DNA from 2 places in the Rubrobacter tropicus genome. Region 1 is predicted to be linked to the other one. Evidence: riboswitches for the same ligand, from Rfam matches in the RefSeq annotation. Region 1 holds a riboswitch; the other holds the start of a gene.

Evidence for each region. A riboswitch is a leader RNA that binds a small molecule or an ion and turns the genes downstream of it on or off. The one in region 1 is predicted to bind cyclic di-GMP.
Region 2: another riboswitch for cyclic di-GMP. It lies ahead of GBA63_RS10290 (response regulator); the one in region 1 lies ahead of GBA63_RS01525 (response regulator).

Annotation. Positions count from the first base shown of each region.
Region 1 is NZ_CP045119.1:337,650-344,952, reverse strand. It holds gene GBA63_RS01530 (aminotransferase class I/II-fold pyridoxal phosphate-dependent enzyme) at 1-2,495, opposite strand, end outside; cyclic di-GMP riboswitch class I at 2,750-2,830, shown strand; gene GBA63_RS01525 (response regulator) at 2,890-5,967, shown strand; gene GBA63_RS01520 (alpha/beta fold hydrolase) at 6,402-7,303, opposite strand, start outside.
Region 2 is NZ_CP045119.1:2,065,875-2,073,177, reverse strand. It holds partial or broken gene GBA63_RS10305 (PAS domain S-box protein) at 1-810, opposite strand, end outside; gene GBA63_RS10300 (PAS domain-containing protein) at 699-1,421, opposite strand; gene GBA63_RS23205 (putative bifunctional diguanylate cyclase/phosphodiesterase) at 1,418-2,686, opposite strand; gene GBA63_RS23575 (response regulator) at 2,707-3,159, opposite strand; gene GBA63_RS10290 (response regulator) at 3,152-3,598, opposite strand; cyclic di-GMP riboswitch class I at 3,767-3,845, opposite strand; gene GBA63_RS10285 (ATP-dependent Clp protease adaptor ClpS) at 4,028-4,258, opposite strand; gene GBA63_RS10280 (type II secretion system protein) at 4,456-4,944, opposite strand; gene GBA63_RS10275 (hypothetical protein) at 5,018-6,526, opposite strand; gene GBA63_RS10270 (PilW family protein) at 6,538-7,161, opposite strand; gene GBA63_RS10265 (type IV pilus modification PilV family protein) at 7,173-7,303, opposite strand, start outside.

The sequences.
Region 1 (7,303 bases):
ATGGAGGTGTGCACGGCCCGGTCCAGGAGAATGAGGCCGTCCGCGCCCGCAAGGACGGGCAAGACGCCGCTGTGTAGGAGGGTGATCGTCGGGAACACCAGTACGTCCGGGACACCGACGAAGTCGGCGAGCTCCCGCTCCAGGTCGTCGTAGATCTGCGGTGAGGCCACGGCCCGCGTCCAACTCGGGTGCACGCCCCAGCGTCTTATCGCATCGGGGATCGCAGCCAGAACCTCCGGGTGCAGGTCCAGACCCAGGTAGTTCGCGGACGCGAAATCAGCGCACCACCGCCCCCCGATCTTGACGCTCCGACCGTCCTGCTCGTTCACGACCGCGCCGAGTTGGGGGATCTGGCGGAATATTCGTTCCTGCAGCCCGGCGATCCCGTCGCTCTCCGACGGCCCCCCCGCGTCCGTCTGGCGGGCCCTGAGCACCTCGCCGACTACGTCTTCCGCCGTTCGCGAGTCGGCGATAACCGAATCGCCCATCCGCACCTCGAAGGCGGACTCCAAGTCCATAAGCATCTCTGCTATCGCCAGCGAGTCGAGCCCCAGATCCCCCCGCAGGGAGTCGGAGGGCCGCACGGGCTCCGTTCGTCCCCTTCGTCGGACGAAATCGCCGACCGTGTCCAGTACGCGATCTGCTTCGCCGGCAACCTCGGGCGCGACCGGATCTCCCTCCTCTTCGGTGTCTTGCCGACCCGCGTCGTCAGACAGTTCGTCTGTGGCCACGACGGGCAGGGAGCCTTCCAGGTAGGCGGCCCGGGTCGCGCGGCGCTGGATCTTGCCGCTGGATGTTTTGGGTATGCTCCCGGTCCTGACCAGGACGATGGTGTGGGCCTCCAACTCGTGAAGATCCGCCACCGCGCTGCGCACGGCCGCGGCCACCTCGTCGGCATCCACGTTCTTCACGTGGCTGCGTTCCAGCTCGTGGACGATCACCAGGCGCTCGTCCCCGTCGATGTCCACGGAGAAAGCGGCGCTGCAGTCCGGACGGAGGGCCGCGTGGCTCTGCTCCGCCGTAAGCTCTATGTCTTGCGGGTAGTGGTTGCGTCCACGGACGATGATGAGGTCGTTGAGCCGCCCCGTGATGAAGAGCTCCCCGTGGTGCAAGAACCCCAGGTCGCCGGTCCGCAAGAAGGTCCCTTCGCCCGTATCCGCCAGGTAAGCCCCGAACGTGTCCTTCGTCTCCTCGGGCCGCCCCCAGTACCCTTGGGCGACGCTGGGACCCGACACCCACACCTCTCCCACGCGGTCGGGCGGGCAGACGGTCAGGGTTTTGGGATCGACCACGACGATCTCCTGGTCGGCCGGAGCGCGCCCGCAGCCCACGATCGAACGCTGGCCTCCATCCGACGCGGCGACGGCCACCCGATCCCGCTCGAGCTCAGCCCCTTCGAGGGGGAGCACCACGGGCGGATCTTGCCTCCTTCCCCCCGACACGAACACGGTCGCCTCCGCGAGGCCGTAGGCCGGGTAGAACGCCTCCCATCGAAAACCGCAGGGCGCGAAGGCCTCCGCGAACCGCTCCAGGGTCTCCCGCCGGATGGGCTCGGCCCCGCTGAAGGCCAACTTCCAGCCGCTGAGGTCCAGGGTCGCCCGCTCTTCGGGGGTGATCACACGGGCGCAGAGGTCGTAGGCAAAGTTGGGCGCGCCGGCGCTGTCGGCCCCCGTACGGGAGATGGCCCGCAGCCAGCCAAGGGGTCGCTGCATAAAGGAGGCGGGCGGCATGAGGGTGGCCGGGAAGCCCCCGTAGAGCGGCTGCAGTATCCCGACGATCAGCCCCATATCGTGGTAGGGGGGCAGCCAACTCACCATGTGGCTGCCCGCCGAGTGCCCGAAACCGTGGTAGATCAGGGCCAGGTTGTGCAGCAGGTTGCCGTGGGTGACCATTACTCCTTTGGGCGAGGAAGTAGAACCCGACGTGTACTGCAGAAAAGCAAGCGTATCGGCGTCCACCTCGGGCCGGCGCCACGCTTCGGCCCGGTCTTCGCCGTCGTCGGTGGACAGCCAACGCAGCGACCTCATCTCCGGGGCGTGCGCGAGCCGCTTCTCCAGGTTGGACAGGACGGGAGAGGGGGCAAGCGCCACGGTCGCGCCCGAGTCCGTGGCGATGGAGCGCAGCCTGGATATGGGGCGGTTGAGCCGCGGCGGGTAGGCGGGCACGGCCACCACCCCGGCGTACAGGCAACCGAGGAACGCGGCGGCGTAGTCAAGGCCAGGGGGGTAGAACAGGAGGACACGCTCCCCGGTCTCGACCCCCAGAGCTTGCAGCCTCGCGGCCACGTCCCGGGCCCGCCCGTCCAAACCCGCGTAATCCACGAAGTCCCCCGCGGATTCCCCATCCTCCAGGAACATGAAAGCTTGGTCCCTGGCCTGGTGCGACGCCCTGTGCACGAGCAGATCTATCAGGGTGTCGGGCTCGACCTCGTCGTCGGGAAAGGGCGGGCGGAGGTCGTCGGGCACCTCTTGACGGCCGCCTTTGTGCAGCACCATGTTCCCCCTCCAGGATAGTTTGTCCGCGTCACGCGAGCGCTGCCGCGGCGTACAGCAAGCGGCCCCCGCTTCCCGCACGCGCGGCCTTTCGCATGAAGAATAGCACGAGCCTTTCGGGAGGATGCTTGCCGCGTTCACGTAACCGGCCACTTACCGTGCGAACCAAGCTACTTGGCGTACCATGACCCCATGTCGCCACAAACACCCGCGTGTCGCACGGCGCGACCCCCGGCCACGATGTACAATGTCGGGCGTCCTGGAAAAGGTAAACCCGCCGCGAGGCGGGGGCACAAAGCCACGGACCTCACTCACGGGGAGGCAGCCGGGCCGCCGAAGGAGAGATAGAGTCTATGCCGTCCTTCTTTCTCGGAGCCGAAGGGCGCCCGACTCAAGCATGATCAGCGCGTGGAAGAGTGAGGGGGGGCGGTCGCGGGCGTGGCTCGTCTACCTGATCGTGGGCGCTCTCGCGACGGTCGCGTACTTTTTCCTCCCGTCACCGGCCGCGCAGGACACCCTCCGCCCGCTCTTCAACCTGGCGGCGCTGGGGGCGTTCGTGGCCGGCATCCTCATGCACCGGCCGAAGCGTCCGCTGCCCTGGTACCTCTTCACCCTCGGCACGCTGTTCTTCGTCCTCGGCATCGTGACGTTCGTCTACTACGAGGTCACCCTGGGGAGGACCCCGTTTCCTTCCCTGGCCGACGCGTTGCTCATCGCCAGCTACCCTTGCGCGGCCGGCGCCCTGCTGCTTTTCCAGCAGCGCAGGTTCGTTCGCGACAGGGCCAGCGTCATCGATCCCATAATCGTCGCCGTGGGCGTGGGGGTTATCGCGTGGGTCTTCTTGATGCGGCCGTTCTTCGAGGACCAGTCGCTCACCCGGCTCGAGCAACTCGTCTCCGTGACCTACCCGCTCATGGACGTTCTGCTGCTCGCCTTCGTGGTGCGGATGTTGCTCGTCTCCGGCGAACGCCCGTTCGCCTACTACCCGCTGGTCGCGGGTGTGTCGTGCACGCTGGCTTTCGACGCCGCCTACACCGTGTCGACGCTGGCGGGCACCTACGAAACCGGAACCCCGGTCGACGCCCTCGAGATGCTCTTCCTGGTTTTTCTGGGTACCGCCGCGTTGCACCCGTCGATGGTGGATCTCTCCGACGGCGTCGCGCCGGATCCCGAGACCAGGCTCACGCGTCGACGCCTCGCGCTACTCGCGGCGGCCTCCCTGACGGCCCCCGGGCTGCTCGCGGTCCAGGCGGCGCGGGGGGCGCCGCTGAGCGTGCCCGTGATCGCGGGGGGCTCGGTCGTGCTTTTTTTGCTGGTGCTGTTCCGCATGATGGGCCTCATGCGCAACAACGAGCGGGCCGCGGCGGAGATCCGCCACCTCAACGAGGGACTCGAAGAACGGGTCGAGGAACGTACCTCGCAGCTAGAAGCCGTCATCGACGAGCTGAAGGTGGCCAGAAACGAGGCCGAGGCGGCCAACAAGGCCAAGAGCGAGTTTCTGGCGAACATGTCCCACGAGATTCGCACCCCCATGAACGGCGTCATAGGCATGACCGAGCTCCTCCTGGACACGCCGCTCGACGCGGAGCAGCGCGAGTACACCGAGACGGTGAGGGCGTCGACCGAGAACCTGCTGGTCATCATCAACGACATCCTGGACTTCTCCAAGATCGAGGCCGGGAGCATGGACTTCGAGAAGCTCGACTTCGACCTGGAGGCCACGGTCGGGGAGACAATGAGCTTGCTCGCCGAGCGGGCTCACGCCAAGGGCCTGGAACTGGCGAGCCTGGTCGACCCCGGGATGCCGACGGCCCTCAGGGGCGACCCCGGACGCCTGAGGCAGGTTTTGATCAACCTGATCGGCAACGCCATAAAGTTCACCGAGCGGGGAGAGGTGATCCTGCGCGTCGAGATGGCCGAGGAAACCTCCCGAACGGTGACGGCCCGATTCGAGGTAGAGGACACGGGCATAGGGATGAGCGAAGAGCAGCAAGCGCGCCTGTTCCAGCCTTTCACCCAGGCGGACGCCTCCACGACGCGCCGCTTCGGCGGCACGGGCCTCGGCCTCGCCATCTCCAGGCAGCTGGTGGAGCTTATGGGGGGAGAGATCGGGGTGGAGAGCCAACCGGGCAGGGGGAGCACCTTCTGGTTCACCGCGCACCTGGAAAGGTCGCCGCTCGGCGCCCGGACCGTTCGGAATCGATACGCTGATCTGGGCGGCCTAAAGATCCTGGTCGTCGACGACAACGAGACCAACCGCAGAGTAGTGCACCAGCAAGTCGTCTCTTGGGACATGAAGAACGGTGCGGCCGAAGACGGCCCGAGCGCCCTAACGATCCTGAGAGACGCCGCACGGCGGAACGAGCCTTACGAACTGGCGGTCCTCGACCTGGCCATGCCGGGCATGGACGGCATAGAGCTCGCCCGCACGATAAAGGCCGATCCAGCGATAGCCTCCACCCGACTCATACTACTCACTTCTGTCAACTTGCGTGGCGTAGCGGAGCAGGCCTTAGATGCGGGCTTCTCGGCCTACCTCGCAAAGCCGGCGAGGCAGTCCAAGCTCTACGACGCCATCGCAACGGCGATGGGCCGCCCAGCGGACACGACTTCGGCCCCGCCGCACAAAGCGTCCATCGCCGCCCGATCAGACGATGCGAATCTCCGTTCCCTCGGACGGCCCTGGCGGGCCCACGTGCTCGTCGCGGAGGACAACCCGGTGAACCAGAAGGTCGCGGTAAGGATGCTCGAGAAGCTGGGCTACAAGACCGACGTGGTCGCGAACGGTCTGGAAGCGCTCGAAGCGCTCTCCCGCCGTTCATACGCGGCCGTGCTTATGGACGTGCAGATGCCGGAGATGGACGGCTACGAGGCGACCGCCGAGATCCGGAGCCGAGAGAGCGTCGGTCGTCACACTTCCATCATCGCCATGACCGCGAACGCGATGCAAGGCGACAAGGAGAAGGCGCTGGCCTCCGGTATGGACGACTACGTCCCGAAGCCTGTGAAATCCGAGGAACTCCTGAAGGTACTTGAACGGTGGGTCCCCGAGGAAGGAGACCCGGGAGTCGAGGCCGCCGCGGTTGATGACGCCTCTGCCGGGAAGGACTCGGAGCAAGGTCCGTTGGACCGGGGCGTACTCGCGGGCCTGCGAGAGCTGCAGGTGGAGGGCGAGCCAGACATCCTCGGCGAACTGACCGAGTTGTTCCTGGCCAGCGTAGCGCCGCAGCTCGTGGCCCTGCGAGACGCCGTGGAAGCCGGGGATGCCCGCCCCGTCGAGCGGGTCGCGCACACCCTGAGAGGAAGCTGCGCGAACATGGGGGCCGTGGCGATGGAGGCTATTTGCGGAGAGCTCGAGGGGATGGGCCGTTCTAATGACGTTTCGGCCGCTCCGAGCCTGCTTTCTCGACTAGAGGCAGAGTACGAGCGCGTCCGCGCGGCGCTCGAACAGGAGCTGTCGAAGGGCGCTAGCTAACCCGCGCCGAACGCACCCTTTCGGCTGCAGCATCCGCCAGAACAGCACACCCACACCACCGAGTGCGGAGGCGAAGCGTCGCGCGGCGGGCGAAACGGGTCCCCCGACGAAGGAACACCGTCCCCGAGCGTGGCGGCTTCCGGGGGCAGCCGTACTTCGCTCCTTCCCCGAGCTACTCGGCCGGCGAGCCAGCTCTCACGCCGCTTCCGGGAAGGCTATGAGCCCGGGCAACCGTATCCGCAGAGAAACCACAATCGTCGTCTGTTCGGGGCACGCGCTTTCGAATATCCCCATCGTCATAACTCACGCACTCGATCCGGGTGCCGGCCTCCTGCTCTTCGGTCGTTGCCTTCGCGAAGAAGGTGCAGGGATCTGACCTTCGCCGCCCTTCCGAAAACCCGTAGGCAGACTCTACGAGCGCGAAGCGCACGTCCTTAGCGGTACCACTCATCCGAACGGAGAAGGTCATCCCACTGCCGTGTGTACGGTGGCCACATCATCGTGTAGTGGTTGGCGCCTGGCAGGACCATCTCGGCGCGGATGTCGAGCGCCCCGGCCATTGCGTCGCGGGTCTCGTCGGGGATGAGCGGCCGGCTGCCGGGGAAGAAACCCTCCGAGGCGCGGACGAGGGCGACGGGGCATCCTACGGCACGCATCTCCTCGATGGTCGGGCTGGTTTTGGTGACGGAGGGCGAGTCCTGTTTCGCGGCCTCCGAAGAACATTTCGGGTTGTAGCCGCCCTCCACCTTTTGCAGGTCGTAGCGGTAGTAGTCGGCGAGGTCGGGCGGGAGGTCCTTCATGGTGAGGTTCTGGTCGGGGAACCAGAAGTTCAGGTAGTCGTCCGGGGTCTCGAAGACCATGTCGAGGCGGGAGAAGGCGCGGGCGAGGCCCTCGCGGATCGCCTCCGCCTCGCGCCGTTGTTCTTCGGTCATGTCTTCTTGGAGTGGCACCTCCGTCCGGGGCCAGCCGCCGTCCAGGAGGACGAGGGCGCGGACGCGGCCTGGGAACATCAGGGCCGTCTTTATGGCGACGAAGGCGCCCATGGAGTGCCCGGCCATGGTGGCCTGTTCGAGGCCGAGATGATCGAGGACGCGGACGACGTCGTTGGCGTGGGCCTCGAGGCCGTAGCCGGAGTCCGGCTTGTCCGAGTCGCCGCGCCCGCGGAGGTCCACCCCGGCGAGGCCGCGGACGGGTCCTACGCGCCGCGCGGCCGCGGTGAAGGCGCGGTGCTGGGCCGTTATGCCGTGCAGGCAGATGACGGGGTCCGGGCCGTCTCCGGCGCGGTTTACGGAGATCCCGGGCTCGCCGGGTACGCGTTCGCTCTTCCAGATGGTCT
Region 2 (7,303 bases), 1.7 Mb from region 1:
GATGACCTCGTCCCGGGTGTAGCCCAGGAGGCGGCAGAAGGCGGGGTTGGCGTCGACAACGCGGGCGGTCTTGGCGTCCAACAGGTAGATACCCTCGGCAGCGCGTTCGATCACGGCCCGGTAGCGCTCCTCGCTGAGGCGCAGGGCCTCCTCGGTCCGCTTCCGCTCCGTGACATCCAGGATCACACCCTGCCAGTAGAGGGGATGCCCCTCCTCGTCGGGCACGAGGGTCGCCTCGTCCCTCACCCAGACGATCCGGCCGTCCCTGGTGTACTGGCGGTATTCCTCCCGGAACGGCTCGCCCGTGCGCTCGGTGCGCTCGTCCTCGGCGAGCACCCTCTCGCGGTCGTCCGGATGAAGGAGGCGGACAAACAGGCCGGGATCCGACATCCACTCCTCGGCCGTGTACCCGAAGAGGCCCTCTATCTGGGGGCTCGCGTAGACGATTTCGGTGCCGCGCTTTCCCTCATCGAGCGCCTCGATGTAGGTGACCGCCGGCATCTGCTCGACGAGAGCCCGGTAGCGCGCCTCCGCCCTCTTCAGCTCGCCCTCGGCGCGCTCGCGGATGGAGATCTCACGCTGCGCCCCCTCGTAGAGCCTGGCGTTGTCCACCGCGAGCGCGGCGCGGGCCGCGAGGTCTTCAGCCAGTTCGAGATCGTCCGGCCCGTAACGGCGGCCAGACTCGGCCACGAGCGTGATCACGCCGAGAATCCGGCCCCGCGCCAGGAGGGGAACCGCCATGTACGAAGAAAGGTCCAGCGTCTGCAGCAGCCGCCGATGCTCGTCGTCCCGGGCGGCCGCTTCAAGCAACCCGGGGGTATCTCGGGGACGAGCTCGGGCCGGCCGGTCCGGAGGACTTGCGGGGCCCCCCGCTTCGCCTCCGGGTCGGGCGGATAACGCTCCCGCCACCGCCGCGCCAGGGCCGCCTTCTCGGGATCCCGGTGCGCCGTGGCGACGTTGTTGATGCCGCCTTCTTCGTCGAGCACGTCCACGACGCACCAGTCCGCGAGACGCGGGACGGCCAGGCCGGCCAGCTTCGACAGCGTCTCCCTGTAGTCCAGCGAGGAGGACAGGACGCGGCCCGACTCCGCCAAAAAGCGCGACTCGCCCGCGTCGTCCTCCTTGCCGACGACGGCTGTAAAACCGACCAGGTCGCCCAGGGCGTCCCGCTGGGCCGAGATCTCGACGGCCGCGCGAAACCTGGTCCCGTCCGCCCGCAAGCGCGGACCCTCCACCCCGAGCCAACCCTTCCGCGCCGCCGCGCCCAGGTCCTTCTCGGCCCGTTCGGGATCGTCGTACAAGAACCCGAGATGCTCTCCCACGATCTCCCGCGCCGCGTACCCGTAGAGGAGTTCAGCGCCCTCATTCCAGGCGGTAACTCTCCCCGCGTGGTCGAGCATGACGACCGCGGGACCCGTCATCGTGGGCGGTCCTTCGCGCCGGGGCCATTCCCTGCCAGTAACGCGGCGAACTCTTCCGCCGGAACCGGCCTCCCGAAAAAGAAGCCCTGGGCCTCGTCGCAGCCGTGGGCGCGCAAGAAGGCGAGTTGCTCCGCCGTCTCGACGCCCTCCGCGACCACCCTGAGGCTGAGGTCGTGGGCCAGCCCGATCACGGCGGCCGTGATCGCCGCGTCCTCGCGGTCCTCCGGTACGCCCCGGATAAAGGAGCGGTCGATCTTGATCCGCTGCACGGGCAGCGCCTTGAGGCGGTAGAGCGAGGAGTAGCCGGTGCCGAAGTCGTCTATCGAGATTCCGACTCCCCCGAGCTCCGTCCTGAGCCTCCCGAGGGTCGCGAGCGCGGTCTCCGGGTCCTCCATGAGCAGGCTCTCGGTTATCTCGAGCTCCAGGTTCTCCTGCTCCATCCCGCCCTCGGCGAGCGCCCCGGCTATGTCGTCCGCGAGGTCCCTGCGGCCGAACTGGCGCGCGGAGAGGTTGACGGAGACGCGCAGGGGCGGCAGCCCCGCCTCCCGCCACGCCCTGCCCTGCCGGCACGCCGAGCCGAGCACCCACCGGCCCACGGAATTTATGAGGCGCGACTCTTCCAGGATGGGGATAAACTCGCCCGGCGACACGAGCCCCCGTTCGACGTGCCGCCAGCGCAGGAGGGCCTCGGCACCCACTATCCTGCCCGTCGAGAGGTCTACCTGGGGCTGGTAGTACAGTACGAACTGTTCGTCCTGGAGGGCCCGTCGCAGGTCCCTCTCCAGCGTCAGGCGGGCCGTCGCCTGGGCGTTCATCTCCTCGGTGTAGAACCGGTGCCCGTTGCCTCCCTGGCGCTTGGCCCGGTACATGGCGGCATCGGCGTCCTTTAGCAACCTCTCCCTCCCGGAAGCCGGCCACAACGCTATGCCCATGCTCGCCGACACCGGTATCTGGTCCCCGGCGAGGAGGACCGGCTCCAGCAGGCGCCTCTGCACGTCCTGGGCCACGCGCGCGGCGTCCTCCGCTTCGGAGAGGTTCTCGAGGATAAGGGCGAACTCGTCGCCGCCCAGGCGGGCCACGGTGTCGCTCTCGCGGACGCGGTCCCTGATGCGCCTTGCCACCTCCCGGAGCAACGCGTCCCCGCAGTCGTGCCCGAAAGTGTCGTTGACGGCCTTGAAGCGGTCCAGGTCCACGAACACCAGCGCGAGCGGCACCCCCGACCTCTCCGCGCGGGCCACGGCCTGCTGGAGGCGGTCCTGGAACAGGGCGCGGTTGGCGAGGCCCGTCAGCGGGTCGTACTGGGCGAGGTAGGCCAGCCTCTCCTCGGCCTTTTTGCGCTGGATCGCGTACCGGATCGACCGGGCGACGAGCTCCCCGTCCCCCGCCCCTTCACCAGATAGTCCTCGGCCCCGCCCTGGAGGGCCAGAAGCGCTATCTCCTCGTCGTCCCGGCCGCTGAGCACGACTACAGGCGTCCGCGACGCCACCGTCCGCACCCTCTCCACCGTCTCCATCCCCTGGGAGTCGGGCAGCGAGAGGTCGAGCAGCACCACGTCGAACTCCGACCGTTCGAGCTCCTCGACGGCGTCCCCGAGCCGGGCCGTGTGGCTTATCTCGAAGTCCCACATCAGGCCGGGCTCGGAGAGCATAATCTCCACCAGCCGCGCGTCGCCGGGGTTGTCCTCGACCAGCAGCACGCCGACGGTCTCCCGCCGCGCCCCGTTGGTTTCGCTAGCCACCGTTCCCCTGCGGCAGCTTCACGACCGAGAACCAGAAGTGCTCTATGGCCCGCACGATCTCGATAAACCGGTCCAGATCAATGGGCTTCACGACGTAGGCGTTGGCGTGCAAGTCGTAGCTCTTGATAAGATCCCGCTCCGCCTCGGACGTAGTCAGAACCACCACCGGGATCAGACGCAGCTGAGGGTCCTCCTTGATCTCCGCGAGCACCTCGCGGCCGTCCTTGCGCGGCATGTTCAGGTCGAGCAGGATCAAGTCCGGCAAAGACACGCCGGCATACCCCTCCCGCCTCCGCAAGAACCGCATTGCCTCCACCCCGTCAGCGACGTGGTGCAGGTTATTCCGGACCTTGCTCTCCTTCAGCGCCTCCCGCGCCAGCCGCGCATCCCCCAGGTTGTCCTCGACCAGCAGGATCTCGATGGGTTCCGTATTGGGCATTTCGGTTGAGACCACCCTTCTCGACCCATCGGCCGACGTGCGCGCAACCGCCCCGAGATCCCGGAGCGTTCCTGTCTAGCTACTCCCGACCCTTGGCCCGGGAGACCATAAACTGCGATTCGGATAGGCGAGAGGGTGATCAGAGTCGCTGGCGAATCAGCCCACATCGTCGGCAACCCGGCTATCTGCTCTCGCGAGACCCGTGGCTTTGCGTCCCTGCCTCGCGGCAGGTTTGCCTTTGTCCGCTTCCAGTGTACCCCCACCACGAGAAATGATACAAGAGCGCACTTGTAGAACCGCGCGGTCGGATCAGGCCGCGAAAAGCATCGGGGCTCTCGCGAAGACAGACTGTGTCGCGCCCCGCGGGTCATGCGCCCCGCACATCCACAGCGAATGTCGGGCGCGTAGCTTGTAGAGAAACGCCTCGCGTCAGGCGGGCTCTATGCTCGCGCTCAGGCCCTTACCGAGCAGGCGTTCCTCGTAAAGCTCCGCCAGCTCTTTGTGGCAACTCTTCACCACAGCCCGGCCATTCCTGTGCGCCTCGTACATGACCGCGGCTGCCCTCTTGTACGTCATGCCGGGGATCGCCCTCTTGAGCACCACGACGACCCTCGGCATCGAGTTGTTCCAGTCATTGTGCAGGACGACGTTCCAGGGCAACCCCAGCCTAGCCTTGTTCCCAGTCCGACTCCGTTTCTCTTTTATAGGATGCGCCGTAGCCATGCAGGGCATTGTGGATTTCTACCGGAGCGAACGCATCCCCCAGATGGCCCATTCTCGCGTGGCACGTATGTGCCAAATAGGGCACAGAGAAGGCGCCCCTGGAGGGGCGCCCGATGAATCGAGGTGGTCAGGAGTTACGGAGTAGGTGCGTCGCTGTTGACGGTAACCTGTCCGGTGCCACTGTTGAAGTTGCCGTCGACATCGGTGTTGTCGACGTGGCTGGCGGTGATCACCCCAGCATCGGCGTTCCCTGTAACGCCACCAAAGGTGACGTCCGCGCTCTTGTTGTAGCCGTAGCCCTCAAGCTCATCCTGCTCGTCACAGCTGGCAAAGGTACTTGTCTCCGTTATGCACTGGGTGAAGGCAGTACCAGCATTCCGCAAATCACTCTCGAGGTTGGCTACTTGGGCTCGCTCCCTCTGGGCGAGAAAGGCCGGTATGGCGATGGCCGCCAGTATACCGATGATGATCACCACGACTAGGAGCTCGATGAGGGTAAAGCCGCGCTCGTCACGGGGCACCTCCTGCATCTCTCGCAACCTCTTGCCAAACCAGCGCAGCATGCGGTTCTCCTTTCCGACGATGTGTGTTGCTGCTAACTTGCCTATCGTAGTTGAGCCCACTTATGCATCTTCTAGACGCCCTCCTGGAAATTTTTCGGTTGGGGGGATCTGTTGGAAGCGTAAGCGGGCTTTTCTAGGTGCAGCCTACGCTGTAGCACTCGCGCCAGCTCCACTGCCTCATGTTGTAGAAGCCGGCGCGCTGGCTGAACTCGCCGACTACGGAGAACGGGTCTACGGTCCCGCCGATCGTCATCTCGTTCTCGGCGATGACGAAACCCTTGACGGTCCTGTTGCCGCTGTTGGTGTAGCTCCCGGTCGTCGTGCCGTTTCCCGTTACGATGATCACGCCGTCAAACCCGTTGGAGCTGTTCCTGATATCGAGGTCTCCGTTTTCTACAACGATCAGTCCCTTGCCAGGCCCGGAGGGAAAGCTCGCGGTATAGGTGACGTCTCCGCCTTTAGCGTCCACGTAGAACACGGTCTGATCGGTCGAGTTCTCGGGATACTGCACGTCGCTACCGGAAGTCGGGCTGTCGTCGATATTCACGGAACCCTCGTAGTAGTTGCACGCGCCTCCGACGCACTGGCTTCGGGCGATCTGCTCCAGCGAGGTCAGGTCGAACTCCGCGTACGGGTCAAATGGATGGGAGATCGTCTTTGCCGGGTTGGGGTCGTCCAGGTCGTCCGGCAACTTTCTGACGAACCTCTGCTGCGAGCCCCTGGTCGCCGTCGTGGAGTCGTAGTTGTTTATTCCGTCGGCGACACTGTCGGAGGGACCATCGCAATTACCCGCGCTGTTGCAGATAAGTCCCTCTGCGCCAAGCCCGGCCTTGTCTACTCTGGGCGAGGCCGGATCTGGCGCCGTGCGCCGCGGCGAGGTGTTGAGGTTGGAAGTCGGAGTGAAGTTGAGCGGGTTGGTGGTATCCCAGTCCCTATACAAGGCCGCGGGATCGGCGGGCCCGTTCGCAAGGTCGGCATTCCCGAGAACGATATCTTCTCCGGCGAAGAAGCTGACACCGCTCAGGTCTACGTTGCCGTTAAACCGTATCGTTTGTGGCGTGTAGTAGGCCGTCGGCACGTCTAGGCGGTTCGTATGGAATATCGCCTGCACCGTGCGGACCGCTCCCGTGCCGTCGGCCGGGTAATAGCCGGTGGAGGTTATCTTGAAGTAAGACCGCTTCCCGGCCTCGACGCTAACGGGAGCGTCCTCATCCACGCCGCCGCACGGGTCGGAGACCGGATCGTTGAGCTGATCGAAGCACCGGATGGTCACGTTGAATCGTCCACCTCCGAACTCCCGGCTAACCCCTGGCTGGCGCGTTACGGTGGCACCGGAACAGGTGCTCGGATCCGCCCACACGGTCGCCGAAGGAGACCAATCCGCCCCGATCCGCCGGCCCGGAGAGCAGTCGTTCGTGTAATCGTTATCGTAATGTTGGCGCACCACGTCGGAGAGTTGTTGCTGCTTCGCGGCCATTACGCCGGCCTCCGCTATCTCCAGCGCGCGCTGCCCCCGGTTCACTTCCACTACGGTCTCTAGGTCGTTGCGCACGAAGACCAGAAGCCCCGCTCCCATCACTCCGACTATCACCATCACGAAGATGGCCATGGGCAGGGCGATTCCGGCCTCGCCTCTCTTCAAACTTCGCGCCTTCATCTGAGCCGGTTCCTCAATTTTACGTCGGTAGCAAGGGTCTGAGTGGCCGGCCCGGAGATCCCGCGGTCCACCTGGACCCTGAGTTCTATGTGCACCAGCTTCATCTGTCCCTCGGTTATGGACGGAGGAGACGCGGGATCGCAGCTATCCACGCTCTCGCAGAACGTAAAGCTGAGCCCGCCGGGCCTGACGAACTCGACCAGAGGCTTACCATTGCGCAGGAGCGCTGGAGGAGAATCCCCGTTCAAGCCATAAGTCACGCGCTCCGAAGGATCTTCTGCGTGGTTGCCGTTCAGGTCGTTGAAGAAGGTGATCGAGGGTGAAGGGTTCGGCGTCACCGCACTCGAGGGTGAGTAACCACCGAGGAGATTGTCGTTGGTGCTGACCCCGTCGAGCTTGTTGTACGGGTAGGCGGTCCGGATCTCGCGCTCCATCCGCTCCAGCCCCAGCCGGGCGTTTTCTACCGCCTCGGTCTTGTCGTTACCGAAGCTGAACACCCGCAAGCTCATGTCGAAGACGGAGTAGAGGGCACCCATAGCAACAGACATCAACAGGATCGTTACCATTAACTCCGTGAGGGTGAATCCGTCCTCCTCCGCGAGTGACCGCCGCACCTTCACCTTGAGGCACTTCACTTGGCGACCAACCCCGTGACCTCGTAATTACCACCGGACGCCCAATCCACGGTCACGCTGACCTGGATCAGGTTCGTCTGGTAACCGGCAGGCTCTACGGCGGATGGACCGAGGCGCATGTACTGGG